DNA from 4 places in the Mesorhizobium sp. CO1-1-7 genome. Region 2 is predicted to be linked to each of the others. Evidence: predicted binding sites of a transcription regulator. Region 2 holds the regulator's gene; each other region holds the start of a gene.

Region 1 (7,683 bases), on a different contig from region 2:
CGAAGACGCGCGCGCCACGGCGTCGGGCATGGCGGCGGTGACGGCTGCCCTTCTGTGCAGCGTCAAGGCCGGCGACCACATCGTGGCCGCGCGCGCGCTGTTCGGCTCCTGCCGCTGGGTGGTCGAGACGCTGGCGCCGCGCTATGGCATCGAGGCAACCTTGGTCGACGGCACCGAGATCGCCAATTGGGAAAAGGCGGTCAGGCCGAACACCAAGCTGTTCTTCCTGGAAAGTCCGACCAACCCGACGCTCGAGGTCGTCGACATCGCCGCCGTCGCCTCGCTTGCCAATTCGATCGGCGCGCGGCTGGTCGTCGACAATGTTTTTGCCACGCCGCTGCAACAGAAGCCGTTGCAGCTTGGTGCGCACATCGTCGTCTACTCGGCCACCAAGCACATTGACGGCCAGGGCCGCTGCCTGGGCGGCGTCATCCTGTCGGACAAGAAGTGGATTGACGAGAACCTGCACGACTATTTCCGCCACACCGGTCCCAGCCTGTCGCCGTTCAACGCCTGGACGCTGCTGAAGGGCCTGGAAACCTTGCCGCTGCGCGTGCGCCAGCAGACCGAGAGCGCCGGCAGGATCGCCGACTTCCTGGCCGGGCAGCCGCAGATCGCCCGCGTCATCTATCCCGGCCGTGCCGACCACCCGCAGGCCGATATCGTCAAGAAGCAGATGTCGGGTGGCTCGACGCTGATCTGCCTCGACGTCAAGGGCGGCAAGCCGGCGGCCTTCGCCCTGCAGAACGCCCTCGACATCGTGCTGATCTCGAACAATCTCGGCGACGCCAAGAGCCTGATCACCCATCCGGCGACGACCACCCACAAGAACCTCAGCGACGAGGCCCGCGCCGAACTCGGCATCGGGCCCGGTACGCTCAGGCTGTCGGTCGGCCTGGAGGATACGGACGACCTGCTGGAAGATATCGCGCAAGCCTTGAAGGCCGCCAAATAGGTTTCGTCCAGGCAGCGTCGTCAGCAGCGATCAAGCGCTCGATGGCGTCTCCTCCAGTTCCGCCGTCTTGGTGCGGATGGTCATGGCGTTGCCGCGCCAATCGACGGCGCCGCCGAGCCAGCCGCGCGCCCAGATGGCCGGGAGCATGACGTCCCGCGCGACCGTCGCCGCGATCATGCGCGTCGAGACGTGCCAACCCTTGGCCAGGGCCAGAGCGCATTCCGGAAGATAGAACGCCGCCAGCACGGCAATCGCGGTCGCCCAGAGACTAATGCCGGCGCTCGCCGCGGCAATCAGCGCAAGAACCAGCGGGACCGCCGCACCAGTCAGGATCTCGGGCGCGAAGAACAGCGGGAAAGTGACGCGGCGCAGGCGCGCCCAGCGGGCCTGGCGCGACCAGATCTCGCCAAACGTGCGCTGGCCGAGCGGCTGCTCGAAGGGGGCGGCAACGAGGTTGACACGCAGGCCGAGGCCGTTCACCAGCTTGGTTGCGGCGGCGTCCTCGGCGATCTCGGCGGCCAGCGCGCGTATGCCGCCATTGGCGTCCAGCATCGGCTTGTTCCACAGCATGCTCTTGCCCTGCGCGAAGCCGAGGCCGAGCGCCGCGCCGGCATACTGCCAGCGGGCCTGCAATGTGTTGAGGAAGGCGCATTCGACATCGGCCCAGAAACCATCTGGCCTGGAGCCGATCGGCGTCGAGCAGACAAGGCCGGTACCGTGCTGCCACGCCGCCATCATGTGCTCGACATAGTCCCTCGGCATCAGAACGTTGGAATCGGCAAGAATGATCCAGTCGTGGCGCGCCGCTTCCCAGCCTTTGACGCAATTGTTGAGCTTTGGATTGGCACTGACACGGTCGTCGCCGATCAACAGCCGGGCCGGCACCTGCGGAAACCGGGCAATCGCCCTGTTTATCAGTTTGACCACCGGGTCGTCGGCATGGGCGACGCAGAAGATCAGTTCGTAGCGTGGCCAGTCGAGCGCGAAGGCGCGTTCCAGCGTCTCATGTGTGAATGGCTCGGCGCCGCGCGACGGGACGACAATCGACACCGCCGGCGATCTGCCCGCCGGCGGGGCGATCGTGGTGCGCCGTTTCAGCTGTGAAGCGGCAAGCAGGATGCTGGCAGCGTTTGAGAGGATGAGTGCGGTCGAAAGCGAGGCGGATATGAGAGTGAGTTCCATCGAGATCTGGTCACTCCGGAAGTCGGCCCGCGTCGCGGCCGTTTTCAACAGTTCGACAGAGGGCCGAGTCGCCCGGTTCGCGCACACCACCATTGTCGTGTGTCACTTAAATGACATTCTTTGCCGGCACCTGCGTTTCAATCCCAGGCGCGACAAGACGCGCACGTTGACCTGCTCACCGCGAGCGTCGAAAGTCGTCGGATTGTTTTGGAGCCGCTCATGTACCGCGCCGTGACGCGCAACATCGAAGTGCAGGTCAGGCCATTCTATCTGGAGGATCGTTCGGATCCCCAGGAGAACCGCTACGTCTGGGGCTATCAGATAACGATCGACAACCAGTCTGACGAGTTCGTGCAGCTTCTGTCGCGCTATTGGCACATCACCGATGGTGCCGGCCGGATCGAGGAGGTCCGCGGGCCGGGCGTTGTCGGCGACCAGCCGGAACTCAATCCCGGCGACAGCTATCAGTACACGTCCGGCTGCCCGCTCTCGACACCCTCCGGGATCATGGTCGGACGCTACACGATGCGCAACAAGCGCGGCGAGACGTTCGACATCGCCATCCCAGCCTTCTCGCTCGATCTGCCGGGGACAAGGCGCACAGTGAACTGAGCGCCGACGGTCGCGCCGCCCCTCAGCCGCCCTTCGGGCACCTTCTCCCCGCGGAACGGGGAGAAGGAAAGGCTTTACTGAGCCGCAAACTCGGCCGGATCGAAGTCGTACTGCGTCGAGCAGAATTCGCAGGCGACATGGATGCCGCCATCCTCGGTGCTGTCCTTGATCTCTTGCGCTGAGAAGCCTTCGAGGATGCCACGGATCTTGTCGCGGGAGCATGAGCACTGGTCGGCCACGGGAACGCCGCCGAAGACGCGCACGCCATGCTCGTGGAACAGACGATAGAGCAGCCGCTCGGCGCCTATGGTCGGGTCGATCAATTCGGTCGGCTCGATGGTGCCGAGCAAGGCCAGGAGTTCCTGCCAGGAATTATCGGCCGGATCGTGGACTTCCTCGCGCGGATCGCCGTCCCCACCCGGCAGGTCCGGAATGCGCATGCGCTCGGGCGATTGCGGCAGGAACTGCGCCAGGATGCCGCCGGCGCGCCATTGCTCGCGCGCGCCGCCGATCCCGGGCGTCAGCAGCTTGGCGACCGAGAGCCTGATGTCGGTCGGGATCTGTTCCGACTGACGGAAATAGGTGCGCGCCGCGTCTTCCAGCGTTTCGCCGTCGAGCTGGACGATGCCTTGATAACGCTGCGTATGGGCGCCCTGGTCGATGGTCAGCGCCAGCACGCCGCTGCCAAGCAGCGTCTGCTGGGACGTCTCGCCTGCCGCGACCAGTGCTTCGAGCCGATCCGCATCGAAGCGTGCATAGGCACGCAGTGCCGAGGGCGTGGAGAAGTCCGCGACCAGCATGTCGACAGGCCCGTCGGTGCGGGTCTGCAGGATGAACTTGCCTTCGAATTTGAGCGAGGTGCCGAGCAGAACGGTCAGCACACAGGCTTCCGCCAGCAGGCGGGCGACCGGCTCGGGATAATCGTGGCGGCCAAGGATGGCGTCGAGCATCGGCCCAAGCTGGACCGTGCGGCCGCGCACGTCGAGCGGACCGACCTCGAAGGGAACGACGTGATCGTCGCCGGCGTAGCCGAACTCGCCGAGTTTGGGGTGATGTTCAGTCACTTGATGGCTTTCCAACATGACAAAGCTCCAGGGCGCGGCCATGCGGCCCTGGTGGGCACATGCGTCCAAACGCGCTTGATTTGCGTGATGCGGCGCAGATAGGCATCGCGCCGCCGCAGATCAAGCGCCTGGGCATTTCAGGCGCCTGGGCATTTCGGGCGCCCAAGACACTTCAAGCCCCAAGACACTTCAAGCACCAAGACACTTCAAGCACCGAGGCACCAGGCAAGCACTGCCTTCTGGGCATGGAGCCGGTTCTCGGCCTCGTCGAAGACCACCGAATGCGGCCCGTCGATGACCTCGTCGGTCACTTCCTCGCCGCGATGGGCCGGCAGGCAGTGCATGAACAATGCATCCGGCTTGGCCTTGGCCATCAGCGCCGCGTTGACCTGATAGGGCGAGAAGACATTGTGCCCGCGAGCACGGTGTTCCTGCCCCATCGACACCCAGCAATCGGTGACGATGCAGTCGGCCTGGTCGACGGCTTCCTCGGGCGAGCGGGTGAAATGCAGCTTGCCGCCATGCGCCTTGGACCAGTCGACATGCTTCTGCGCCGGTTCGCTGCCTTCGGGCACAGCGACGTTGAGATTGAAGCGGAACCGTGCCGAGGCCTCGAGCAGCGAGTGCAGCACATTGTTGCCGTCGCCGGTCCAGGCAATCGTCTTGCCGGCCACCGGACCGCGATGCTCCTCGAAGGTCATGATGTCGGCCATCAGCTGGCAGGGATGGGTGTCGTCGGTCAGCCCGTTGATCACCGGAACGGTGGCATTCTCGGTCAGCTCCAGCAGCCGCTCATGCGAAGTGGTGCGGATCATGATCGCATCGACGTAGCGCGACAGCACCTTGGCGGTGTCGGCGATTGTCTCGGAGCGGCCGAGCTGCATCTCGGTGCCGGTCAGCATGATGGTCTCGCCGCCGAGCTGGCGCATGCCGACGTCGAAAGAAACGCGCGTGCGCGTCGACGGCTTGTCGAAGATCATGGCCAGCACCTTGCCTTCGAGCGGCTTGCTCCGCTCGCCGGCCTTGAGACGCGCCTTTCGCGTCACCGCATCATCCAGCATGAAGCGCAAATCGCCTTCGGAAACGGTGGAAAGATCGGTGAAATGGCGAACTGACATCAGGAATGGTTCCGGATTACTTCGCGGCGGCGGAGGCGATCGCCTCCGACAGGCCCTTGGCGCCGGCGCGGATGCGGTTGAGCGCTTCGTGAATCTCGGCGTCGGTGACGGTGAGCGGTGGCAGCAGGCGAATGACGTTGTCGCCGGCCGGAACCGCCAGCAAATGCTGGTCGCGCAGCGCCATGTTCACCTTGCCGTTGGGCATCGCGCATTTGAGGCCGAGCATCAGCCCGGTGCCCCTGATATCCTCTACAATTTCGGGGAATTCGTCGGCTATCGAGGCTAGCCCCTGCTTCATCAGCAGCGCCTTGCGCTGGACATCCTCCAGGAAGCCGTCTTCCAGAACGACGTCAAGCACGGCGTTGCCGACCGCCATTGCCAGCGGATTGCCGCCGAATGTGGTGCCGTGCACGCCGGCGGTCATGCCGACGGCCGCCCCGTCGGTGGCAAGGCAGGCGCCCATCGGGAAGCCGCCGCCAATGCCCTTGGCGATTGCCATGATGTCGGGCGTCACCGCGGACCACTCATGCGCGAACAGCTTGCCGGTACGGCCAATGCCGCACTGGACCTCGTCGTATATCAACAACAGGCCGTGCTGTTCGCAGAGCTGCCGCAGCCGCTTGAGCGACTGTGTCGGTACTGGGCGGATACCGCCCTCGCCTTGCACCGGCTCGATCAGGATCGCGGCGGTCTCGGGCGTGATCGCCTTCTCGGCGGCGTCGATGTCGTCGAAGCCAACCTGGTCGAAGCCTTCGACCTTGGGTCCGAAGCCTTCGAGATATTTGTACTGGCCGCCTGCCGCGATGGTCGCCAGCGTGCGGCCATGGAAGGCGCCCTCGAAGGTGATGATGCGGAAGCGCTCGGGATGTCCCTTGACGAAGTGGTAGCGCCGCGCCGTCTTGATCGCGCATTCCAGCGCCTCGGCGCCGGAATTGGTGAAGAATACCTTGTCGGCGAAGGTGGCATCAGCCAGCCGCTCGCCAAGCCTGCTCTGCCCCGGAATCTCATAGAGATTGGAGACGTGCCAGAGTTTCGCCGCCTGTTCGGTGAGGGCCGCGACAAGATGCGGATGGCCGTGGCCAAGCGAGTTGACCGCGATGCCGCCGGCGAAATCGAGATATCGCTCGCCCTTGTCGGTAACCAGCCAAGTGCCTTCCCCATGGTCGAAGGCCAGGGGTGCGCGAGCAAAGGTCTCGTAAAGCGCCGAACCGCTCATTATATGCGTCTCCGGTACCGGAAAATCAAAAAAGCCGCCAAAGCGGCGGCCTTCTGCGGCTTATCGTGTTTTTCGGCCATGAAGTCAACGAAAACGTCGCGTAGTGGCGCGCGGCAAGCTCCCCGACGCAACGCCGGCTCATGAGCGACCGGGCAAGTTGGGGAAAACCGAAAAAACCGATTCGTGTTGCACTTGGGACTCTTGTCACCGAGTCAGCGCATAGAGTAGTTGTAGTCGAGAAATAACTAGATTTCGTGCGGCGGACCTAATCACCAGATATATGTGGTGTCTGCCCCAGCAGTGGTGCTGGGTCGGGAATGGATTCTGATTGCCGCACGCTTATAAGGAGCGCGGTCATGAACTGGACTGACGAGCGGGTAGAACTCTTGAGAAAACTGTGGTCGGAGGGTCTGAGCGCAAGCCAGATTGCTGCGCAGCTTGGAGGGGTCAGCCGCAATGCCGTCATCGGCAAGGTGCACCGGCTGAAGCTGTCGGGTCGCGGTCGCGCAACAGCGACGCCGGCGCGCCAGAAGAAGGCTACGCAGGGATCGACCGTCCAGAAATCGGTGGCGCGCGCCGCAAGCACGGCACGCCACGTCACGACTTCGATCGGCGCGACGGCCCTTCAGACGCAATTCGACGCCGAACCGGTGGCGCGGCACTACATCCGTCCGGTCGAGAACGTCGTAGTGCCGATCTCACGGCATCTGCAGCTCGTCGAACTGACCGAGCGCACCTGCAAATGGCCGAACGGCGATCCACTTTCGGAGGACTTCAATTTCTGCGGCAACGAAGCCGCTGAAACCGGTCCCTACTGTAAATACCATGCCCGCGTGGCGTTCCAGCCGGCGGCGGAGCGGCGGCGGAATAGATAAGCGGTGAGTAGTGAGGAAACAAGCGCTCCCACCAACCACTACCGACTACCGACTACTGACTACTGACTACTGACTACCGACTTCCTCACAGCCAGCCGTTCTTCCTGAAGCGCCAATAAAGGAAGCAGCAGATAAGCGCGATGGTGGCCAGCACCATCGGATAGCCATATTCCATCTTCAGCTCCGGCATGTCGGTGAAGTTCATGCCGTAGATGCCGGCGAATGCGGTTGGCACCGCCAGGATGGCCGCCCATGAAGCGAGTTTCTTGGAGATCGCCGTTTCCTGGCTTTGGCCGACCAGAAGACTGGCCTCGAAGGCAAAGGCCAGCACCTCGCGCAGACTGTCGATCTTCTCCTGGACGGTACGGATATGATCCGTAACGTCGCGGAACAGCGGGTGCATGGCCGAATGGATCTGCGGCAGGTCGGCGCTGGTCAGCCGGCGACAGACTTCCACCAGGGGCAATGCCGCGTTGCGCAGGCGCAGGAGGTCGCGGCGCAGCATGTAAAGGCGTTCGATGTCGGGGCCGGTCATTGGCTTCAGCAGGACCTTGTCCTCGATCGCCTCGACCTCGTCCTCGATCTGCTCGAGCACGGGCATGTAATTGTCGACGATGAAGTCGAGAATGGCATAGAGGACGAAATCCTCTCCCTTGGCCAG
Region 2 (7,683 bases):
GGCGTCACCGCGCATGCGCTCAAGGGCGACCGCGAGCGCTGCCTGGAGGCAGGCATGGACGACTATCTGCCCAAGCCGATCAGCCCCAGGGCCCTGCTCGAGAAGGTCGAGCGCTGGGTCGGCGCCGGCCGTCAGGTCCACCGCAACGCGGGATAGAGCCCGCGTCGCCTGAATTGCAGGATCCGGGGAGGCAACAAGGAATCAGCGGAGATTCGCTGCTACCGCTGCGTGCAATGACTATGGTGCGATCGCGCCATATCAAAGGCCGTGTCCAGCCGGAACAATAGCGAAATCGAATTCCGCTCTTCTCAGTTACGGGCGGGAGCAGCGACCGCCTGCAAGAAACAGTGTCACTCTACCCCAACGGACCTGTTTTTGGCGATGGCCCGGCCATGACACGCTCTGGCTGCGAGCAACGCGCTCCCGTCCGGATTTTCTTCATTTGGGAAAAGCCTGGTCGAGTCCGGGGTGATTCCAGCCGTCGAACGGCTCAAGCCCCTGATTCCGGCGGCAAACTCGGACCGCGCCGCGAGCGCCCGAGATCAGCGTCTTTCGCGTTACCGGCAACGCGTTACCGGGCTGACATGAAACTGTCATGCGACTGTTATAATCGAAGGCTATTGGCCTCAGCGGGCGCCGGCAAGAAGTGGCGCCGAGAGACCATCTTCCGAACAGGAGCAGGCCACATGAGACATTTCATCCGCTCGGCGGCCGTTGCGATTGCAATGGCTGCGGCGTCCACCCTCACCCTTTCCGCAGCAATGGCAGCTGACCTTTCCGGCGCCGGCTCGACCTTCATCTATCCGGTGTTCGCCAAATGGGCCGACACCTACAAGAAGGATACCGGCATCGGCCTCAACTATCAGTCGATCGGCTCGGGCGGCGGCATCAAGCAGGTCATCGCCAAGACCGTGACCTTCGGCGCCACCGACAAGCCGATGTCCGACGCCGATCTGGAAAAGAACGGCCTCGTGCAGTTCCCGATGGTGATGGGCGGCATCGTGCCGATCGTCAACCTCACGGGCATCAAGCCGGGCGAACTCGTCCTCGACGGCAAGACGCTGGCCCAGATCTATCTCGGCGCGATCACCACATGGGACGATGCCGCGATCAAGGCCCTGAACCCGGACCTTAAGCTGCCGTCGACCGCTATCGCCGTCGTTCATCGTTCGGACGGCTCGGGCACGACCTTCAACTTCACTGACTACCTCGTGAAGCTCTCGCCCGACTGGAAGGACAAGGTCGGCTCGGATACGGCCGTCGAATGGCCGACCGGCGTCGGCGCCAAGGGCAGCGAAGGCGTTGCCAACACCGTCAAGCAGACCGACGGCGGCATCGGCTACGTCGAATATGCCTATGCCAAGCAGAACAATCTCTCCTACTCCAAGATGCTGAACGCCGCTGGCAAGGTCGTCGAGCCGTCGCTCGAATCCTTCGGCGCGGCTGCTTCGAACGCCGACTTCAAGGGCGCCAAGAACTTCAACGTCATCATCACCAACGAGCCCGGCGACGCCACCTGGCCGATCGCTGCCTCGACCTGGGTGCTGATCCACAAGACCCCGGACGATGCCGCGGCCACCGGCGAAGCGCTCAAGTTCTTTGCCTGGGCCTACAAGGACGGCAAGGAAACCGCCAAGGCGCTCGACTACGTGTCGATCCCCGACAGCGTCGTCGACCTGATCAAGGCTTCGTGGAAGGCCGACATCCAGGCCGGCGGCAAGCCTGTCTACGCCGGCGAGTAATATCTTTCTGGAGGAGCGCCGCCCCGCGGCGCTCCTTTTCATTCAACACAAAGAGCCGAGCTTGACATGAGCGCAGCCCAGGAAGCCTTGCCAGCCGTTCGAGGTTCACGTGACGCCACCGTCAGACGGTTCGCGTTGACCGATTCGATCTTCCATGGGCTGACCCGCGCCGCCGCCATTCTCGTGCTGGTGCTGCTCGGCGGCGTCGCCATCTCATTGTTCGCCGGTTCCTGGCAGGCCCTGTCGACCTTCGGCTTCTCCTTTCTGACCACCGAGAGCTGGAATCCCGTCACCGAGAAATTCGGCGCCTTGGCGCCCATCTATGGCACCATCATCACATCGGCCATCGCCATCCTGATCGCCGTGCCGCTCGGCATCGGCATCGCCATTTTTCTCACCGAGCTTTGCCCGCGCCCGCTTCGGCGCCCGATCGGCATGGCCGTGGAACTGCTGGCCGGGATCCCCTCGATCATCTACGGCATCTGGGGCCTTTTCGTGCTGGCACCGTTCCTGCAGACGACAGTGCAACCATTCATCATCAGCGTGTTCCATGGCATTCCCGGCCTTAGCAGCCTGTTTGCCGGTCCGCCCTACGGCATCGGCCTGCTGACCTCGTCGCTGATTCTCGCCATCATGGTGCTGCCCTTCATCACCTCGATCACCAAGGATGTGTTCGACACGGTGCCGCCGGTGCTGAAGGAGTCCGCCTACGGCATTGGCTGCACGACCTGGGAAGTGACACGCCGCGTCGTCATCCCCTACACCCGCATCGGCATCATGGGCGGCGTCATGCTTGCGCTCGGCCGTGCACTCGGTGAAACCATGGCGGTCACCTTCGTCATCGGCAACGCCCACCGGATCAGCGCCTCGCTGTTCGCGCCGGCAACGACGATCTCGGCAACCATCGCCAACGAATTCACCGAAGCCGTCGGCGATCTCTACACCTCCTCGTTGGTGGCGCTCGGTCTGATCCTGTTCGTCATCACCTTCCTCATCCTTGCCATCGCCCGCTACATGCTGATGCGCATCGATGCCCGTACCGGAGTCTGACCGATGTCGACAGCCGCATCGCTTCACCAGAGCCGCAAGCGCAAGAACGGTGTGATGATGACGCTCTGCGTCATCGCCGCCGGCATCGGCCTTGCCTGGCTGGCACTGATCCTCGGCGCGCTGCTCTATAAGGGCCTGTCGGGCGTTTCGCTCTCAGTGTTCACGGAAATGACCCCGCCGCCCGGTGATGCCGGTGGCCTGCTCAACGCCATCTACGGCAGCATCGTGATGACCATTATCGGCATCGTCGTCGGCACGCCGATCGGCGTGCTGGCCGGCACCTACATGGCCGAATATGGCCGCTTTTCGAAGCTCACCACCGTGGTGCGCTTTATCAACGACATCCTGCTGTCGGCGCCCTCAATCATCATCGGCCTGTTCGTCTACGAATTGATGGTGCGGCCGATGGGGCATTTCTCGGCCATCGCCGGTGCCGTGGCACTGGCCATCCTGGTCATTCCCGTCGTGGTGCGTACCACCGAGGACATGCTCAACCTTGTGCCGAACGCTTTGCGCGAGGCCGGCACGGCGATTGGCGCGCCGCGCTGGGTGGTGATTCGTTCGGTGGCCTACCGCGCGGCGATGTCCGGCATCGTCACCGGCATATTGCTGGCCATTGCCCGCATTTCCGGCGAGACGGCGCCGCTACTCTTCACAGCGCTCAACAACCAGTTCTGGTCGAGCAATCTCAATGCGCCGATGGCCAGCCTGCCGGTGACCATCTTCCAGTTCGCTCTCAGCCCTTACGAGGAGTGGCAGCAACTGGCGTGGACCGGCGCACTCATAATCACATTGACGGTTCTCGCGCTCAGCATCTTTGCGCGCAGCCTGACCGGACGCAGAGAGGACAAATGAGCCAGATGTTGTCTCCAGACATGACGATTGCGACAGAGGCAGCCGCCAAGGCGAAGATCGAGGTCAAGAACCTCAATTTCTACTACGGCCAGTCGAAGGCGCTGAAAGACATCACCTTGTCGCTGCCCGAGCGCAGCGTGACGGCCTTCATCGGACCGTCGGGTTGCGGAAAGTCGACGCTGCTGCGCGTCTTCAACCGCATCTACGAGCTCTACCCCAAGCAGACCGCCGAGGGTCAGGTGCTGCTCGACGGCCAGAACGTTCTCGACCGCTCGCAGGACCTCAACCTGTTGCGCACCAAGATCGGCATGGTGTTCCAGAAGCCGACGCCGTTCCCGATGTCGATCTATGAGAATATCGCGTTCGGCGTCCGGCTCTATGAGAAGATCGGCAAGGCCGAGATGGACGGCCGTGTCGAGCAGGCGTTGAAACGCGCCGCGCTGTGGAACGAGGTCAAGGACAAGCTCAATGCCAGCGGCCTCAGCCTGTCGGGCGGCCAGCAGCAGCGGCTTTGCATCGCCCGCACCGTGGCGGTCAAGCCGGAGGTCATCCTGCTCGACGAACCGGCCTCGGCGCTCGACCCATTGTCGACCGCCAAGATCGAGGAATTGATCGACGAGTTGCAGGCCGACTACACGATCGTCATCGTCACCCACAACATGCAGCAGGCCGCGCGCGTGTCGAAGCAGACGGCTTTCATGTATCTGGGCGAGCTGGTCGAATTCGACAAAACCGAGAAAATCTTCACGTCGCCTCGCGAGAAGCGCACGCAGGACTACATCACCGGCCGCTTCGGCTGATCTCACGCATACGAGGACCAGGATCATGGCCGAACACACAGTCGCAGCCTTCGACGAGGATCTCGGACAGATCAGCAGGCTGATCAGCGACATGGGCGATCTCGCCGGCACGATGGTCGGCGGCGCCACCAAGGCGCTGCTGAATTCCGACAACGCGCTGGCACAGCGCGTGGTCTCCGACGACGCCATCATGGACGCGCGCCAGCGCGAACTCGATGATCGCGCCATCACCCTGATCGCCAAGCGCCAGCCGATGGCCGACGATCTGCGTCATGTCGTCGGCTCGATCCGCATGGCGGGCGATCTCGAACGCATCGGCGACCTTGCCAAGAACATCGCCAAGCGCGTCGGCTCGGTCGGCCTCACCGCCACGCCGCGCGACCTGTCGCATTCCATCGACTCCATGGCGCAGCTGGTGCTGATCCAGGTGCAGGGCGTCGTCGAGGAATATGCGGCCGGCGATGCCGCCGCCCTCGCCAAGCTCAGGAATGACGACGAACGCATCGACGTCAAATACACTTCGGTCTTCCGCGAACTCCTGACCTACATGATGGAGGATCCCCGCAACATCACGGCTTGCACGCATCTTTTGTTCTCCGCCAAGAATCTCGAACGCATCGGCGACCATGTGACCAACATCGCCGAGAATGCGTATTATGTGCTGACCGGCACGCAACTGCCCGCCAACCGTCCGAAGCAGGACGAGACGGCGATGTCGGTGCCGGCGGCTTGACGGCAGGGATGATCGATCGATGATCGCGCCACGCATCATGGTGGTGGAGGACGAGGAGCCGCTGGGCGTGCTCCTCCGCTACAACCTGGAGTCCGAGGGTTACCAGGTCGAGGTGGTGACACGCGGCGACGAAGCCGAGATACGCCTCCAGGAAAACGTGCCCGACCTCCTGGTGCTCGACTGGATGGTGCCGGCGGTTTCCGGCATCGAACTCTGTCGGCGCCTGCGCATGCGGCCCGAGACGGAGCGATTGCCGATCATCATGCTGACGGCGCGCGGCGAGGAGAGCGACCGCGTGCGCGGCCTCTCGACCGGCGCCGACGACTATCTGGTCAAGCCGTTCTCGACGCCGGAATTCATGGCCCGGGTCAAGGCGCTGCTGCGCCGCGCCAAGCCGGAAGTGCTGTCCAGCGTGCTCAAGGTCGGTGACATCGTGCTCGACCGCGAATCGCACCGGGTCTATCGCAAGAAGAGCGAGATCCGGCTCGGACCGACCGAGTTCCGGCTGCTCGAATTCATGATGCGCCATCCCGGCCGCGTGTTCTCGCGCAGCCAGTTGCTCGACAATGTCTGGGGCGAGACGATCTACATCGACGAGCGCACCGTGGATGTGCATGTCGGCCGCCTGCGCAAGGCGGTCAACAATGGCCGCATGCCCGATGTGATACGCACCATCCGTGGCGCGGGCTACGCAATCCGCGAGGATTGAGATCAGGCCACGTTCTTGCCGGATCTCACCTGCACGCCCGGCGCGAAGATCTCCTGGTCGACGAAGGTGAGCGCGCGCATGGCGCAGCCCTCGCGGATCAGCGGCAATTCGTTCGGCTCTGTATCGAAGGAAATCGACGTCGAATGCTGGCCGCCGGCGGTCTGGGCGATGGCCTCACGCAAGGCCGGCTCGATCAGATCGAAGGCGGCGGCGCTGACGCCGACCATCGCAACCGGCGCCGGATCGATCAGCGCGAACAAGCTGCCAAGGCCATAGCCCAGCGCCTCGCCGGCCTTGCGATAGGCCTCGCGCTCCGGTCCGTCTCTTTCGCGCGCCGTGGCCGCCAATGCGCGCATGTCGGCGTCGCTGACGTCGACCGGTTTGGCGTCCTCACCCATCTGTCCTGCATTACGCCAGATGGCATAGTTGCCGGCATAGGCCTCGACGCAGCCGCGCCGCCCGCAGCGGCAGAGCGCGCCGCCGGGGCGATGGATCATGTGGCCGAACTCGCCGCCTGAGGAATGGGTGCCGGTGAACAGCTCGCCCTTCAGCACTAGGCCCATGCCGATGCCGTGCGAGAGCAGGATGGCGATGAAGTCGTCGCGGTAGCGCTCGGGGTCGCGCCAGCGCAGCGCCACAGCCATCATGTTGCAGTCGTTCTCCATGGTGGCGGGGATGCCGAATTCGGCTTCGAGTATATCGGCGAAGGCAATGTCCGTCTGCGGCGTGATCGGCGACCACAGCATGGCGCGCGCCTCGGTGTCGGTGATGCCCTGGATCGCCAGCGCGATGCGGGCAATGCTGGCGACATCGAGGTCGGGATCCTCGAGGCGGCGCCGGACGATGGCCACGCATTCGCCGATCAGCGCCTCGCGCGACATGGTCAGCGTGTCCAGCCGGCGCTGCTCCTCCGATATCACCTGGCCGGCGTAGTCGATGACGGCGACGGAGAGGAAATTCAGCGACAGCACCACGGTCATGACCGCCGCGGCCTCGGGGTTGAGACAAAGGCCCACCTGCGGCCGGCCGCGTTTCAGTGAGCCGGCCTCGTTCGGCTTGCCTTCGCTCAGGATACCTTCGCCGATCAGGTCGGCTGATATCGCCGATATGGTCGAGTGGCTCAGGGCGGTGGTGGCGGCGATCTCAGTGCGCGAGGGCTGGCCACCCCGGCGCACGGCTCCAATCACCATTGCGCGGTTGCGCCGGCGCAGATCGTCGTGGCGGATTCCGACCGACATGATTTCCCTCCCCGTCGCCGCGGTTCTTGACGCCCCCTCGAACACCTCCGGCACGGGTCGAATACTGGCAGAAGCGGCTGGGGCTGTCATTTATTTATTGCGGGGCTCGAAAAAAGGCTTCCGGCACCTCAAAATCCGTCAGAATCGATGTTGACAGTGTTCCGGCGATGGACCAGTGTTTTTTCGAGGCTCGAAAAAATTAGGGCCTTTGTGCCGGCCTTAGGGCCAGTTTGGTCGCGCCACACGCGGGCGCAGGGAGGATATCATGAAGAGATTCACAGTCGCCATTCTGGCGGGTGTCGCCATGTCGCTGACGCTGGCGTCGGTCGCGCAGGCAAAGGACAAGGTCATCGGCGTGTCGTGGTCCAACTTCCAGGAGGAGCGCTGGAAGACCGACGAGGCGGCCATGAAGAAGGCGATCGAGGCCGCGGGCGACAAGTACATTTCCGCCGATGCGCAGTCCAATCCCGGCAAGCAGCTGACCGATGTCGAGAGCCTGATTTCGCAGGGTGCCAATTCGCTGATCATCCTGGCGCAGGACGCGTCGGCCATCGGC
Region 3 (7,683 bases), on a different contig from region 2:
GCCATTGTCGACGATCATCCGCTGTTCCGCGAAGGCGTGACGCGCAGCCTGTCGGAGATCGGCGGCTTCGAGATGGTCGGCGAAGGTGCGACCGCGCAGGACGCGGAGCGCATCGCCTCGACCATGCAGCCCGACATATTGCTCATCGACATTTCAATGCCGGGCGGCGGCCTGGCCGCGGTTGCCAGCATCCTTGCCGACCATCCCGCCCAGAAGATCGTCATGCTGACCGTTTCAGAGGCGAATGCCGATGTGACCAAGGCCTTGAACGCCGGGGTGCTCGGCTATGTCCTCAAAGGCGTCGGATCGCGTGCGCTTGCCGATATCCTGCGCAACGTGGCGGCCGGCGAAAGCTATCTTTCGCCGATGCTGTCGGCCCGGCTGCTTTCCGACGTGCAGTCCTTGCAGCCCGCCAACGGCGTGGCGGACCGGCTGCGGCAACTCACCGGCCGGCAGACCGAAATCCTGCGGCTGGTGGCGGAGGGACTGAGCAACAAGGAAGTCGCCTTACGCCTGGAGCTGCAGGAGAAGACCGTCAAGCACCACATGACGGGGGTGCTGTCGAAACTCAACGTGCGAAATCGTACTGAAGCGGCCCTCATCATGCGCGAGTTTCGCGACCGCGACAGGGACCGTTCGTAGCCATCGTGGAACGCCGCGAAACGAGGTCACCTCCGCCGGGGGGCGGCGGAGGTGACGTGTGAAACTGGTCATTGCCTGTTGACCAGCTTCACAAGGCGAAATTCATAGGGCCGAAATTCAAAGGGTCGAAATTCATAGCGCCTTGAGACGGCTGGCGTCGGCCGGTGTGGCACGGCGATCGATGATCGTGCGGCCGAGCTTATCCTTCATGCTGAAACGGCCGTTCTCGATTTTTTCCGTCAAGCCATCCGGGTGCTGAACTGTAATCTTGTTGCCATCCACGTCGACCGTGTCGCCGGTCGTGGCGTTGACATGGCTTGTGCTCTGGTTGCCCTGGCCCTTACCCTTTCCGCTATTCCCGCCGCCGCTGTTACCGCTATTGCCGTTGCCGCTGTTTCCTCCATTGCCGCTGTTGCCGCCACCGCCACCGCTGTTACCGCCACCGCCATTCCCACCGTTGCCGCCACCGCCGTTGCCACCCTTGTCGGCATGTGCGGTCGCGGCATCGATTCCAGGCACGAAGCCATGGAAGACGATTCCATAGGGAGCGATGGTCAGCGCCAGGACGGCCGCCGATCTGAGAGCCAGACGGCAACAACGGGCCGTGATCGATCCACGCATACTGATCTCCGTCGATTGAGCCGGCGCGCCCACCCCAACGTTGCAGTGCAACAACATCGCCGAAAGACGTGGTGACCGGAAGCGACCTCCGACCGTTGCGTTTGTCCCCCAGGACCTTTGCAGGCGCAAGCTTGGACCAAAGTCCCAGGCGAGGCGTGAAAAATCGGTCTCGTGGGCGAGCGGCAGCGGAGATACCATGTCACGAAAATGTGATCAGCCTGACGTAAGGCGGTCGAACAGGCAACAAGCTCCAGCCAAACCAAGCCAGAGGTTCCCATGACCGAACATCGCTCCCCCGACGCCCGATTCCGCACCAGCCTGCTCGAGGAAAACGAAGGCCCGGCCAACAATCCCAGCGAGAACCGCACCATGGGCGAGATCATCGCTGCGCGGTTCTCGCGCCGTGGCTTCCTCAAGGGTTCGCTTGCCGTTTCGGCGATCGCCGCCACCGTCAGCCCGCTGGCCATGATCGCCGCCGACGATGCCCGCGCCGCGGAAGGCTCAGCGTTCAAATTCGACGAGCTGGAGGCCGGTATCGACGATAAGCACCACGTCGCGCCGGGCTACGACGCCGACGTTTTGCTGCGCTGGGGCGATCCGCTGTTTGCCGATTCGCCGGAATTCGACCCGACGAAGCAGTCGGCGCAAGCCCAGGCCAAGCAGTTCGGCTACAACAACGACTATGTCGGTTACATCCCGCTCGATGGCTCGGCCGAGCATGGCTTGCTGGTGGTCAACCACGAATACACCAACCCGCATCTGATGTTCCCAGGCATCGTCAAGATTGTCGAGAAGGACGGCAAGAAGTCGGCCGAGGTGGCGCCGCTCTCGAAAGAGCAGGTCGATGTCGAGATGGCCGCCCATGGCGGCACCATCGTCGAGATCCGCAAGGATGGCGGCAAATGGCGGGTAATTCGCGACGGCAAGCTCAACCGCCGCATCACCGCCAACACCGAGATGGCGCTGTCGGGCCCGGTTGCCGGCCATGACCGCGTCAAGACCAATGCCGACCCGTCCGGCGTCAAGGTGTTCGGCACCATCAACAATTGCGCCGGCGGGGTCACGCCCTGGGGCACGTATGTGATGTCCGAGGAGAACATCCATGGCTATTTCTCCGGCGAGCTGCCGGAGGGCCACAAGGAGGCCGCCAACTACAAGCGCCTCGGCATTCCGGAAGGCGCCTATGAATGGGGCGCGCACTATGACCGCTTCAGCCTGGCCAAGGAGCCGAACGAGCCCAACCGCTTCGGCTGGATCGTCGAGGTCGATGTCAACGACCCGGCCTCGGTGCCGCGCAAGCGCACCGCCATGGGCCGCTTCAAGCATGAGGGCGCCGAATCGATCGTCGCCAAGGATGGTCGAGTGGTCTTCTATCTCGGCGACGACGAGCGCTTCGACTATGTCTACAAGTTCGTCACCAAGGGCATGTTCAACGCCGGCGACCGCGCGGCCAACAAGGATCTGCTCGACGACGGCACGCTGCATGTCGCCAAATTCGCGGAGGACGGCTCGGTCGAATGGATGCCGATCGTGTTCGGCCAAGGGCCGCTGACGGCGGAAAACGGTTTTGCCGGCCAGGCCGACGTGCTGATCGAGACACGTCGCGCCGCCGACCTCCTTGGCGCCACCAAGATGGACCGGCCCGAAGACATCCAGCCCAATGCCAGCAACGGCAAGGTCTATGTCATGCTGACCAACAATTCCAAGCGCAAGGCCGATCAGGTCGACGCCGCCAACCCGCGTGCCGAAAACGCCTTCGGCCACATCATCGAAATCGTCGAGGACGAGGGCGATTTCGCCGCCGCCAAAGGCAAGTGGGAAGTGCTGCTGAAATGCGGCGACCCGTCGGTGGCCGCCGTCGGCGCCACCTTCTCCACCGCGACGACGGCCCATGGCTGGTTCGGCATGCCCGACAATTGCGCGGTCGATTCGGCCGGGCGCCTGTGGGTCGCCACCGATGGCCAGGGCCCGAAGGCCACCGGCCGCACGGACGGCCTGTGGGCGGTGGACACGGAAGGATCGGCGCGGGCGACCTCGAAGCTGTTCTTCCGCGTGCCGATCGGCGCCGAAATGTGCGGCCCGCTGTTTGCGCCGGACGACCAGACCGCCTTTGTCGCCGTCCAGCATCCGGGTGACGGCGGCGAGGATTGGGAAGCGTTCGGCCGGCCCTCCTATTATGAGGACCTGTCGACCCGCTGGCCCGATTTCAGGCCCGACATGCCGGTGCGGCCGGCGGTGGTCGCCATCACCAAACAGGGTGGCGGCAAGATCGCCGTCTGAGGTCGGGCGAGACAAAAATGAGAGGGGCTCCGGCGATCCGGGGCCTCTCTTTTGTGCGATATCATATTCAAGCCTCGGGAAAGATTGGCAATTTACACGTGGCGCCCTAGATCGTGATCAGGAGATCATCGCCATGCCCAAGTCGATCTACGACCGTGGCCTGCTCAAACCTGACGAAGTGGCCACCTTGCAACGTGTCTTCGACGAGGCCTGCCGCCGACGGCAAGCGCATCCCGAATCCGTCGAGGCGCGTGAATTGGCGCTCACCTTGCTGGCCCTCTACAATGCCGGCATGGTCGACGAGGAGATGCTGACCGAGGCTGTCGGTTTCCGGCGGCTGGAGCCGAAATCGGCGTGACGCCGACGGCAAATGTTGTCCTATGCGGTCGCTCAGCGTGAGGCGCCGGAGGGGCGGGATGAGCCGGCGATCCGCGCAGCTATCGCCTTGGCCAATATGCCGGCATTGGCAAAGCAGCCGCGGATGCTCGGCCGCATGCCGGTGAACCACAGGCCGGGCAGTTTCGGATCGGCCTGGCCCCCGTTGAAGAGCGGAACGCCCTTCTCGTCGAGCACGCCGAGATTGCCGACCATCCGCTCCAGCCCGGTGCGGTAGCCCGTCGCGGCAATGACGATGTCGGGAGCGATCAGGCTGCCATTGGCCAGGATGACGCCGTCGCGGGTGAACTCCCGTACCCCGGGCACCACCACGATCCTGCCCGATTTGATGGCATCGACGGCGCCATCGTCGGCGGCGATCGCGGTATAGTCCGAGGTCAGGCGGCTGGCGCCGCCCGCGGGCGCGGGCGGCACGCCGAATTTGGTGAGATCGCCGAACACCAGGCGCTGCGTCACCGCCATCACCGCATCGGCGACGCGCAGCGGCAGGCGCGCCATGAGCGGCGAGAGGCGGTGCACGGCGATCTTGCCGACGCGCTTGGGCAAAAGGGCGGGGCCGTTGCGGGCCGACAGCCAGACAGCGGCGGTATCGACACCGGCCAGATGATTGAGTGCGTCGAAGCCCGAATTGCCGGCGCCCACAACCAGCACCTTCTTGCCCGCATAGGCCTGGGCATCGCCAAAATCCGCCGAGTGGATGATCCGGCCCGCGAACGCCTGCATGCCCGTCCACTGCGGCGTGAAGGGTTCCCGGTCGCGGCCGGTGGCCACAACGACATGGCGCGCCAGGCGCGAGCCGGCGCTGGTGCGCACGACCCAGTGATCGCCCCTGAACGTGATGGACTCGACGGAAACGCCAAACTCCACCGGCAAACGGTTCGCCTCATGGAAATCGTTCATATGGCGGATGACGACGTCCCGGTGCGGAAAGGCAGGGGTGCCCTTGGGATAGGCAAGGCCGGGCAGCGCCGAGAGATCGCGGTGGGTGTTGAGGTGCAGCTGCTCGTGACGCCGGCGCCAGGGCTCGGCCAGCCGGCTTTCCTTCTCCAGGATCGCCGTCGCCACGCCGGCCTTCATCAAGGCCCTCGCGACGGCCAGCCCGGCGGCGCCGGCGCCAATGACGATCGCCGGCTCGACCGTCACCGCCTGCTCCACCATCGATCTGCTTGTCGTATCAGCCATTCACTCTCGAACCCCATTCGCCCTCGCGGCAGCCCCTGAAGGCTCGCAGGCCGCTGTAACAGTTTGATCGCGCGCAGGACCCGAACGGCAACTCGATGCCGATTTTCGATGGTCCCACGCTGAGGCGGCTTCGCTTCCGGAGCATTCCGCCGCCCGTCGGAAACAGCCGGTCGCGCACCGCGTCAAAACCACGACATGGAGCGCATTACCCGCTTCCGTCCGAATACATCCAGCCCTATATGGCATATCGGCGGCATCGGCGATAATCAGGTCGCGGCAAAGTGATTGATTCGAGGTCCGGGGGCTGGCGGATCTCGTCACGGACGCGGGCATTCGAAACTGGCAACCCGATTTCGGCTACCCTGCGAAAAATCAAGACGCCGTGGCGCGTCTTGCGTGTCGTCGGACACGTCGCGCCATGGACGGCACGCGGAATCTCGACCATGCCCTCCTTGCGGATCTATTTCGACAACCTCCTTGAGGGAGCCTCGCCCAAGGTCGAGCGCCGGGCGCTGACGCATGTCGAACGGCTGGCGCTGGTGCGCCGCCATGGCGACTTCTCGCTCGCCTATTCCACCGCCGTGCAAAGCAAGCTTTCCTATTTTGGCGATGCCGACGGTTACATCGCCTTCGGCACCAAGATGAGGCATCATTTCGCGCTCGGCGATCCGGTGGCGGCGCCGGATCGGCGGCCCGATTACATCAGGCGCTTCGTCGAGAGCGCTGGCGGCCCGTGGTTCGTGCAGATCGGCGAACAGACCGCCCAGGTCCTTGCCGGCCTTGGCTACAAGATCAACCGGCTGGGCATCGACACGCGCCTCGCTCTGCCCGACCATGATTTTTCCGGCAAGCGCAACGAAACGGTGCGTTATTCCGAGCGCTGGCTGCTGAAGAAGGGCTTTTCGTTCGAGGAGGACAAACGCACGATCCATCTCGACGAGATCTCCCGGCTGTCTCAAAACTGGCGCGGCGACCGCATCGTCAAACGATGGGAGATGGGTTTCCTCAACCGACCGTTCTACGATCAGCTCGGCACCGATATGCGCCGTTTCGTGCTGCACGGCCCCGACGGCGATCTGGTCGCCCTGCTCGATTTCGATCCGATGTTCGCCGACGGCAAGGTGGTCGGCTACACCACGGCCTTCAAGCGCAAGCATATCGATGCCTCGCCGCATGCCGAGATCGGCCTGACCAAATTCGCCGTCGACCGCTTTCGCGAGGAAGGCATTTCGGTGGTGACGCTCGGCCTGTCGCCGCTGCTCGATGTCGGCCCGAGCGGATTTGCCGAAAGCGAGTTCTGGCGCAACGCCTTCCAGCGCGCCTACGACTCGCCCTGGGTCAACCGCCGCAGGTTCAACCTGCAGGGGCAGGCGGCATTCAAGCGCCGCTTCCACGGCGCCGAGGAGCCGGTCTACATCGCCTTTCGCGAGGGGACCTACATCGAGATGCTGGGATTGCTGCGGCTGGTCAAGGCCATTTGAGGCCTCTCTCACGACCTTAGGGCCGCGTCAGTTCCTCAGCCGGTAGCCGGTCCGGAAGATCCAGGCGACGATCGCGATGCAGACGGCCAGGAACACCAGCGTCATGCCGAGGCTGACGACCACCGAGACATCGGCCTTGCCGTAGAAACTCCAGCGGAAGCCGCTGATCAGGTAGACCACCGGGTTGAACAGCGTGATCGTCTTCCAGATGCCTGGCAGCATGTGGATCGAATAGAAGCTGCCGCCGAGGAAGGTCAGTGGGGTGATGATCAGCAGCGGCACCAGCTGCAGCTGCTCGAAGCTTTTCGCCCAGATGCCGATGATGAAGCCGAACAGGCTGAAGGTCACCGCCGTCAGGATCAGGAAGGCGAGCATCCAGAACGGATGTTCGATGTGCAGCGGCACGAACAGCGAGGCGGTGGCCAGGATGATCAGGCCGAGGATGATCGACTTGGTCGCGGCGCCGCCGACATAGGCGATGACGATCTCCAGGTAGGAGACCGGCGCCGACAAAAGCTCGTAGATCGAGCCGACGAATTTCGGGAAATAGATGGCAAAAGAGGCGTTGGAGATCGACTGCGTCAACAGCGACAGCATGATCAGTCCCGGCACGATGAAGGCGCCGTAGGCGATGCCGTCGATTTCGGTTATGCGCGAGCCGATGGCCGAGCCGAAGACGACGAAATAGAGCGACGTCGAGATGACTGGCGAGATGATGCTCTGCAGCACGGTGCGGAACGCACGCGCCATCTCGACCCGGTAGATCGCCCAGACCGCGCGAAAATTAGGGGCCGCACGCAGGTTCATGGCTCTTGCCTCAGGAGATTGACGAAGATCTCTTCGAGCGAGCTGTTCTTGGTATCGAGATCGCGGAACTGGATGCCGGCCGCCTCGAGATCCCTGATCAGCGAGGCGACGCCCGGCCGGTCGCTCTGGTTGTCGTATGTGTAGGTGAGTTGCGTGCCATCCGGCGACAGTTCGAGCGCATAGCGCGAGAGCCCGTCGGGCACGCTGCCGAGCGGCGCGCGCAGCTCCAGCCTCATCTCCTTGCGGCCGAGTTTGCGCATCAGTTCGGCCTTGC
Region 4 (7,683 bases), on a different contig from region 2:
CATGGTCGACGAAGATGGTGAGCAGTGCCAGCGCGCGCAATACATCGATACGCGTGTCGCGTTCCAAGATACGCAAATCGCGATCTGGCGAAACAGGGGTAGTCATCGACAAAAGGCCTCAAAGCTGGTTGTTCATGTCCAGCAATGCGACCCCCGACGCACCGCTTCGATTTCTCCCACAGGGAGTGTATCGGCGCAGAAACGGGCCGGAATGAGCCTGGTTCAATCAACTTTCGCGGAGCATGAAAATATTGCGTTTTGAAGCCGGCAAATTGAGCGAAACCTCATATAATCAACGGGATGCGGTATGACTGGCGCCAGTGTCGAAAATGGCCCTCCGATGCTGGATCTAGCCTTTCCTTATCGCCTCCTCGGTGCCGGCAAAAGCGGCCGCGCGTGCCTGTTCCTGCTGCATGGATCGGGTGTCGACGAGACAAGCATGGTGCCGCTGGCGAGGCGCATCGCGCCCGACGCCCCCCTGATCGCGGTACGGGGCCGCATCCCGCAGGAGGACGGTTTTCGCTGGTTCGAGCGAATCACGCCGACGCGCTTCGGCCAGCAAAGCATCCGTGTCGAAACCGCCGCCTTCGCGGCATTCGCAAGCGAAGTCGCCGCGCGCCATGGGCTCGATCTCGCCCACGCGACATTCCTTGGCTATTCGAACGGCGCCAATCTGGTTTCGAGCCTGATGCTGCTCCATCCCGGCATTGTCCGGAGCGCGGCGCTGCTGAGGCCAATGCCGGTGCTCGACAAGGTGCCTTCAACGGACCTCATGGGCACACGGACGCTGATCATTGCCGGGGCGGCGGACGAGACCTACGGGCCTTTCGCGTTGGCGCTGGTGACGCTGCTCAGCCGGCACGGTAGCGAGATCGACGCCCGGATCGTTTCATCAGGCCACGAAATCGGCGACCCGGACGCCGCGATCGTCGAGCGATGGCTGGCCGGAGCTGCGCAGGGAGGCTGACCGCCTTTGCGACCGCTCGCTGCCCAATCAGCGTTTGGCCACCATTCGAACTTCTGCCCCGGCGATCAGCAGGGCGAGCCCGCTTTCAAACAGCGCCTCGTGTCCGCCGGCACGGTAGTGCGCCAAGGCTTCGCGCAAGAGCGGATGATCATGCGCCGCGGCATCCAGCGCTTCGCCACGCCCCGGACCTGACGGATATTCGGCTTGCTCCTCTGTGACACAGCCGACCGTGTAGCGGCCGACCGTCATCAGCAATTCCATGGCTGGAATCGCCGCCATGCCCTCGCCCGCCAGGAATTCCAGCAGCCGCTCGAAGTGCCCGAGCTCTTGCGGATCCGCTTCCGTGCCGGCGTGGACACGCGCGCCGTCGCGATAGGCAATCAGGGCGCTGCGAAAGCTGCGGGCATTCTTGCGCACGAAATCCTGCCAGGTCTCGCCGAGCCGTGGTGTTCGATGCCGATGGCCGCGCCGCAAGATCTCTTCGTTCATCGCGTCGAGCAAGGCGCGCTTGCTCCTGAAATGCCAGTAGAGTGCCGGCTGCTGCACCTTGAGCCGCTGCGCCAAAAGGCGGGTCGACAGCGCATCGATGCCAACCTCGTTGAGCAAGCCTAGCGCTTCGTCGACGATCATCGTCTTGTCCAGTTTCATGCGAATCCGTCTGGTCCTCCAGCTTGCGCCGTGAATTTATCAGTGATAAACCTTCCTTATCAACGATAAATTCCTGAGTCCGATCGTGAAAAGAGCTTATCTCGTCGTCCTGATGGCGATGGCACTGGACGCCGTGGGCGTCGGGCTGATGATGCCGGTGCTGCCGGGCTTGCTGCGCACGGTCGGCCATGTCGACGATATCGGCTGGATTTTTGGCGCCTTCCTGTCGGCCTACGCCGCCATGCAGGTGCTTTTTTCGCCGCTGCTCGGCGCCCTGTCCGACCGCTACGGCCGTCGGCCGGTCTTGCTCGTCTCGCTCACGGGATCGATGGCGGACTATCTGTTCATGGCCTTCGCGCCAACACTGCCGCTGCTGTTCGTTGGCCGGCTGATCGCGGGCGTCACCGGCGCCAGCATGGCGGTAGCTTCCGCCTACATGGCAGATATCAGCAGCCAGGATCGTCGTGCTCGGGGTTTTGGCCATCTCAACGCCGCCTTTGGCGTCGGCTTCATAGCCGGTCCGGCGCTCGGTGGCCTGCTTGGTGACGTTTGGCTACGCACGCCCTTCCTGGTTGCGGCAGCACTCAACGGGATCAACCTGGTACTGGCTTTCTTCCTGCTGCCGGAACCGAAGCGCGCGGGCGGCGCAAGCGAAATGCCGTCTTTCAACCCGCTGGCGCCGTTGCGTTGGGCGCTGACTTTCCCGGCCCTTTTGCCGCTGCTTGGTGCCTTCGCCGTTCTTGCCCTGGTCGGCGAAGTCGGCGGCACCATCTGGGTGCTCTATGTCCAAGGCAAATTCGCCTGGGACCTGTTCACCGTCGGCATCTCGTTGGCGCTGTTCGGGCTCTTCCATGCTGGAGCCCAGGGTTTTGTTGCCGGGCCGATCACCGAGCGCTGGGGCGAGAAAGCAGCGCTGATCATCGCCATCCTCGCCGACAGCACGGCCTATATATCGATAGCGCTGGCCTGGCAGGGCTGGATGGCCTTCGCCCTGCTGCCGCTGTTCTGTCTCGGCGGGATCGGAGCTCCGGCATTGCAGTCGCTGTTGACCTCACGCGTCGGCGCCGACCATCAGGGACGGCTGCAGGGCGTGCTCACCAGCATGACCAGCCTGGTCTCGGTGTTCGGGCCCTTCATCATCGCCATGCTCTATTTCCGCACGCGCACCGTCTTTCCCGGCACAGTCTGGATCGCGGGGGCGGCGCTTTATGTGCTGTGCCTGCCATTGCTCCTGCGAACCGGGTCATCTCCAGCCGTGCGGGAGGCCGCCGAATAGATATTTCTTGACGCTAGGCCGGAAGACGGCACTGTTCACCGCCGAAAACGGCCTCGGACTACCGTTTTCCACAGCGGCGACATATCACTGTCACAGATTACCTATCGAGATGCTGTTACCGAGGGGAAGTCTGCATGGCCGACAAGAACAGCATCACTCTGCTCGACGATACTTCGACGTTGCCGGCAATCGTAGCCGATCCGTCCGACATCGCCAGAATCGAAAGCACGATCGACGTCAGAGACCGTGCCGGCATTTCTGTCTATGGCGACCGTGCCCAGCAGGCAGTCAGCGACTATGCCGACAAGATATTGTCCCAGTTGCGCAACCGGGACCTCGGCGACACCGGCGATCTCCTGACCGACATCATCATGAAGGCCAAGAATCTCGATCCGGCCTCGCTCAAGGACCAGGGTTTCCTCAGCGGCCTGTTCTCCTCGTTCAAGGCGCGGCTCGAGCGCTTCAAGGAGAAATACGAGGACGTGGCGGGACAGATCGATCGCATCGGCCTCGAACTCGACCGTCACAAGGACACGCTGCGGCGCGACATTGCCGTGCTCGACGACCTCCATGAGCAGACCAAGGGCTCCATCCTCAAGCTCGATGCCTATGTGCAGGCCGGCAAGAAATTCGTCGATGACTACCGCGCCAACGAGTTGCCGAAGCTGAAGGCCGCGGCGGATACCGCTAGCGGCGACACTGGAGGCACGCTGGAGGCGCAAACCTATCAGGACGCCGTGCAGGCGCTCGACCGCCTGGAAAAGCGGATCTTCTACCTGGTGCAGGCGCGCCAGCTCGGCATCCAGCAATTGCCGCAGATCCGCATCGTCCAGTCGGGCGACGAGACGCTGATCGAGAATTTGCAAGCAACCTCGGCGCTGACCGTGCCGGCATGGAAGCAGAAGATGGTCATCCTGCTTGGGCTGACCAACCAGAAGTCGGCGCTCGAACTGCAAAAGACCGTGACCGACGCAACCAACGAGATGATCCGCCAAACGTCGAAAATGATGAAGGACCAGGCGATTTCGGTCGAGGAACAGGCGCAGCGCGGCATCGTCGACGTCGAGACACTGGCGCAGGCCAATCGCGATCTCATCGACACGGTACAAGGTGTGCTGAAAGTCCAGCAGGAGGGCCGCCAGAAGCGGGCCGACGCCGAAAAACAGATGGACCAGATGACGATCGACTTGAAGAAAGCGCTGACCCAGTCCTGATCGGAACCGCCATGCCGAAGACGCTGACGTCCGTTCTGCTGCTCGCCTTCGCGATGTTTTTGACGGCCTGCAATTCCAGCCAAGTCCAATTCTCGATCGTCTCCGGCTCCGAGAATACGGTGCTGGAGCCGATCGTCCAGGAATTCTGCGCCAAGCAAGGCGCGACCTGCACCATTTCCTATCAAGGCTCGCTCGACATCGGGCTCGGACTGCAAAAGCCTGGCGGCCTCGACAAGGATGCGGTTTGGCCGGCCTCCAGCGTCTGGGTCGACCTGTTCGACAGCGGCCGCAAGGTGCGCAACCTGACGTCGATCGCGCAGATGCCGGTCATTCTGGGCGTGCGCAAATCCAAGGCCACCGAACTCGGCTGGGTCGGCAAGCCGGTCTTCATGAAGGACATCCTGGCCGCGGTGAAGGACGGCAACCTGAAATTCCTGATGACGTCGGCGACGCAGTCCAATTCGGGCGCCAGCGCCTATCTCGCAATGCTCTCCAGCGCGCTCGGCGGCAAGGAGGTGATCGAGCCGGGCGACCTCGACAATCCCGCCGTGCACGATGCGGTAAGTGCCTTGCTGCAAGGCGTCGAGCGCTCGTCCGGTTCGTCGGGCTGGCTCGCCGATCTCTACGTCGACAGCGCCGGCAAGGGCACCGTCTACGACGCGATGTGGAACTACGAGGCGGCGCTGAAGGAGACCAACGACAAACTCAAGCAGATGGGCAACGAGCCGCTCTATGCCATCTATCCGGCCGACGGCGTCGCTGTCGGCGACTCGCCGCTGGGTTTCATCGATCATGGACGCGGAGCCGATGTCGAAAAATTCTTCACCGACCTTCTCGCCTATCTGCAGTCGGACGCGGCACGCAAACGCATCGCCGATACCGGTCGGCGGCTGCCGCTCGGCGGCGCGGCCATCCAGGCCGCCGCCGAGCCGGATTGGAATTTTGATCCCGGCAAGCTGGTGACGTCGATCCGCATGCCGGAGCCGGCCGTGATCCGCAAGGCGCTCGACCTCTACCAGGAGGCCTTGCGCAAGCCTTCGCTGACGGCGCTGTGCTTCGATTTTTCCGGCTCGATGGAAGACCAGGGCGAGAAACAGTTGCAGGCCGCCGCCCAATTCCTGTTCACGCCGGAAAAGGCAAGCGAGGTGCTGGTGCAATGGACGCCGTCCGACCGCATCTTCGTGCTGCCTTTCGACGCTGTCGTGCGCGACACATTCGAGGCGAAAGGCGACTCGGCGGGCCAGAGCGAGCTGCTGGCGGACGTTGCCCAGCAACGCGTCGGCGGCGGCACCGATATGTATGCCTGTGCCGACCAGGCCCTGCAGAAGATCGTTGCCACGGCGGATCTTTCGAAATACCTCCCGGCCATCGTCATCATGACCGATGGCCGCACCGATGGCGGCGCGGACCTGTTTCTCGCTCACTGGCGCAACGCCGCCGTGCGCGTGCCGGTCTTCGGCGTCACCTTCGGCGACGCCGACAAGAGCCAGCTCGACAGTCTCGCCAAGGCGACCTCGGCACGGGTCTTCGATGGCAGCGGCGATCTGGCCGGCGCCTTCCGCGCCGCGCGCGGCTACAATTAGAGCCTGCCGGGATGCGTGGCTTGTTCGGCAATGACTGGAACTGGATCGCGGCGGGCGGGATATCTGCGGTGTTGCTTGTCGGCTTGGGTTTTCTGACCCAGTTCCCGTTCCTGGTGTCGGCCATCATCGCGGCCCTCGTCTTTGCCGGACTGGTGTTCGTGCTGGCGCCGCGACAGCTTTTCGAAGGGCTCGACCTCAGCACGCTCAGCGGCAGCAAAGTGGCCTTCGCCCGCGAACTCCTGGCGCAAGCGCAGCCAGCCGCGGACCGGCTGTCGGCAACGGCCGGTTCGATCGCCGATAAGGACATGAAAGCCAAGGTGAAGAACCTGTCCGACATCGCCGCCGACGTGATTTCCAAAGTCGAGACGAAGCCGGAAACCGCGCCCTCGGTGCGGCGTTTCCTCACCTACTACGTGCCGCAGGCGGCGGAAGTGGCGGAAGGCTACGCGACGCTGGCGAACCGGCGTGCACCCAGCCAGGTCCGGCTCGCCAATGTCGGCGCCGTCATCACCAAGCTTCAGGACGCCTTCGTGCATTATGCCGACAGCCTGGCCGACAGCGAACTTGGCACGCTCGACGTCGACCTGCGACTCATTCAGGAGTCGTTGAAAGAGGATATCGGACGCTGATGGCCATTTCGCGCCGCGCTTTCGGACTGGGTCTGCTGGGTGCCGCCGCTGCCGGCACCGGCGGCTATTTGACGCTGAAGGATCGTCCCGGGTTCCGTGGCTATCTTGGCAACAAAGCGCATCTGTTCGGCTTCATCGGCGGCGAGAAGCAGGCATTCCTAGCCGATCCGGACGTCGTGCATGCGCTTGGCGGCTACGGGCTGGAACTCGATGCGCGTGTCGCCGGTTCCGTGGAGATGGTGCGCGAGCCGGCATTGCTCACCCAAAAACCGCAATTCCTGTGGCCCTCTTCCTCGATCATGGTCGACCTAGCGCGCAAGAGCGGTGTCTCGATCCGCAACGACCAGGTCGTGCTCAACTCCCCGATCGTCGTCTACACCTGGGGACCTATAGTCGAAGGGCTGAAGAAGAGCGGGCTGGTCACGGTCGCCGCCAAGGGCGGCTACAACCAGCTCGATCTCAAGGCCTTGCTCGACGCCATTCTGGCCGGCAAGAACTGGGCCGATCTCGGCATTGACGAGCTTTATGGCCGTGCCCGCATCGTCTCCACCGATCCCAACCGCTCCAACTCCGGTTTCATGTTCGCCGGCCTGGTGCTCAGCCTGATGAGCGGCGACGTGGCGACCCAGGAACTGCTTGCCCAGCACGGCGACCAGGCCAAGGCGATCTTCCGCAGCATGGGGCTGAAGTCGTCCTCGTCGGGAAAGCTGTTCGACCAATACATCGCCGGCGGTCTCGGTGCCGAGCCGATGGTGGTGGGTTATGAGAACCAACTGGTGGAATGGGCGCTCGCCGATCCCGCGCGCTGGCAAAGGGTGCAGGCCGGCATGGGCGCCAAGCCCGAGATTCTCTACCCCAGGCCAACCGTCTATTCGGCGCATCCGCTGATCGTCGTCGACCCCTCGGTCGACAGGCTGCTGGAAGCGCTGACCAGCCCAAAGCTGCAAGAGCTTGCCTGGTCGAAACACGGTTTTCGCGGGCCGCTCGGCACCGTCAGCGGCGGCGCCGATGCCGCGATCGCCGGCGTGCGGCCGGCGGAAATCGAGGCGGTGCTGCCGATGCCCTCTGCCGACGTGATGCTGGCGCTGCTGTCGCAGTTGGAAGGCTGATCTACCCTCTTCCCATTCTGTTCCAGGCGTCGAGGCCGGCGATCTTGTAGGCCTCGGCCAGGGTTGGATAGTTGAAGGTGTTGTTGACGAAGAAGTCGACCGTGCCGCCGAGATTGATCACCGCTTGGCCGATATGAATGAGTTCGGTGGCGCCCTCGCCGACAATGTGCGCGCCGAGCAGGCGCCGCGTCTCGATGGAGAACAACAGCTTCAGGAAGCCGGTGTCGACGCCCATGATGTGGCCGCGCGACGTCTCA

The links. The regulator PhoB, encoded in region 2, activates phosphate uptake and scavenging genes when phosphate is short. The targets are predictions, from matches to a motif close to TGTCATNNANCTGTCAT.
Region 1: a site for PhoB is predicted at 2,237-2,253, ahead of LB516_RS01340 (ceramide glucosyltransferase). Genes of this name have one in related genera too.
Region 3: a site for PhoB is predicted at 1,461-1,477, ahead of LB516_RS11555 (PhoX family protein). Genes of this name have one in related genera too.
Region 4: a site for PhoB is predicted at 2,969-2,985, ahead of LB516_RS04010 (toxic anion resistance protein). Genes of this name have one in related genera too.

What each region holds. Positions count from the first base shown of each region.
Region 1 is NZ_JAIUHA010000001.1:298,014-305,696, forward strand. It holds gene LB516_RS01335 (O-succinylhomoserine sulfhydrylase) at 1-955, shown strand, start outside; gene LB516_RS01340 (ceramide glucosyltransferase) at 986-2,137, opposite strand; gene apaG (Co2+/Mg2+ efflux protein ApaG) at 2,357-2,749, shown strand; gene LB516_RS01350 (Hsp33 family molecular chaperone) at 2,824-3,855, opposite strand; gene argF (ornithine carbamoyltransferase) at 4,020-4,931, opposite strand; gene LB516_RS01360 (aspartate aminotransferase family protein) at 4,948-6,147, opposite strand; gene LB516_RS01365 (GcrA family cell cycle regulator) at 6,504-7,022, shown strand; gene LB516_RS01370 (magnesium and cobalt transport protein CorA) at 7,108-7,683, opposite strand, start outside.
Region 2 is NZ_JAIUHA010000008.1:250,504-258,186, reverse strand. It holds gene LB516_RS19490 (PAS domain-containing protein) at 1-156, shown strand, start outside; gene pstS (phosphate ABC transporter substrate-binding protein PstS) at 687-1,742, shown strand; gene pstC (phosphate ABC transporter permease subunit PstC) at 1,809-2,792, shown strand; gene pstA (phosphate ABC transporter permease PstA) at 2,796-3,647, shown strand; gene pstB (phosphate ABC transporter ATP-binding protein PstB) at 3,644-4,447, shown strand; gene phoU (phosphate signaling complex protein PhoU) at 4,473-5,180, shown strand; gene phoB (phosphate regulon transcriptional regulator PhoB) at 5,200-5,889, shown strand; gene LB516_RS19455 (ROK family protein) at 5,892-7,127, opposite strand; gene xylF (D-xylose ABC transporter substrate-binding protein) at 7,393-7,683, shown strand, end outside.
Region 3 is NZ_JAIUHA010000004.1:461,208-468,890, forward strand. It holds gene LB516_RS11545 (response regulator) at 1-642, shown strand, start outside; gene LB516_RS11550 (hypothetical protein) at 775-1,263, opposite strand; gene LB516_RS11555 (PhoX family protein) at 1,540-3,543, shown strand; gene LB516_RS11560 (hypothetical protein) at 3,677-3,901, shown strand; gene LB516_RS11565 (flavin-containing monooxygenase) at 3,934-5,121, opposite strand; gene LB516_RS11570 (phosphatidylglycerol lysyltransferase domain-containing protein) at 5,565-6,602, shown strand; gene LB516_RS11575 (ABC transporter permease) at 6,630-7,409, opposite strand; gene LB516_RS11580 (ABC transporter ATP-binding protein) at 7,406-7,683, opposite strand, start outside.
Region 4 is NZ_JAIUHA010000002.1:111,100-118,782, forward strand. It holds gene LB516_RS03990 (OpgC family protein) at 1-106, opposite strand, end outside; gene LB516_RS03995 (alpha/beta hydrolase) at 308-967, shown strand; gene LB516_RS04000 (TetR/AcrR family transcriptional regulator C-terminal domain-containing protein) at 995-1,615, opposite strand; gene LB516_RS04005 (TCR/Tet family MFS transporter) at 1,728-2,891, shown strand; gene LB516_RS04010 (toxic anion resistance protein) at 3,026-4,105, shown strand; gene LB516_RS04015 (substrate-binding domain-containing protein) at 4,117-5,688, shown strand; gene LB516_RS04020 (5-bromo-4-chloroindolyl phosphate hydrolysis family protein) at 5,700-6,317, shown strand; gene LB516_RS04025 (hypothetical protein) at 6,317-7,426, shown strand; gene sthA (Si-specific NAD(P)(+) transhydrogenase) at 7,428-7,683, opposite strand, start outside.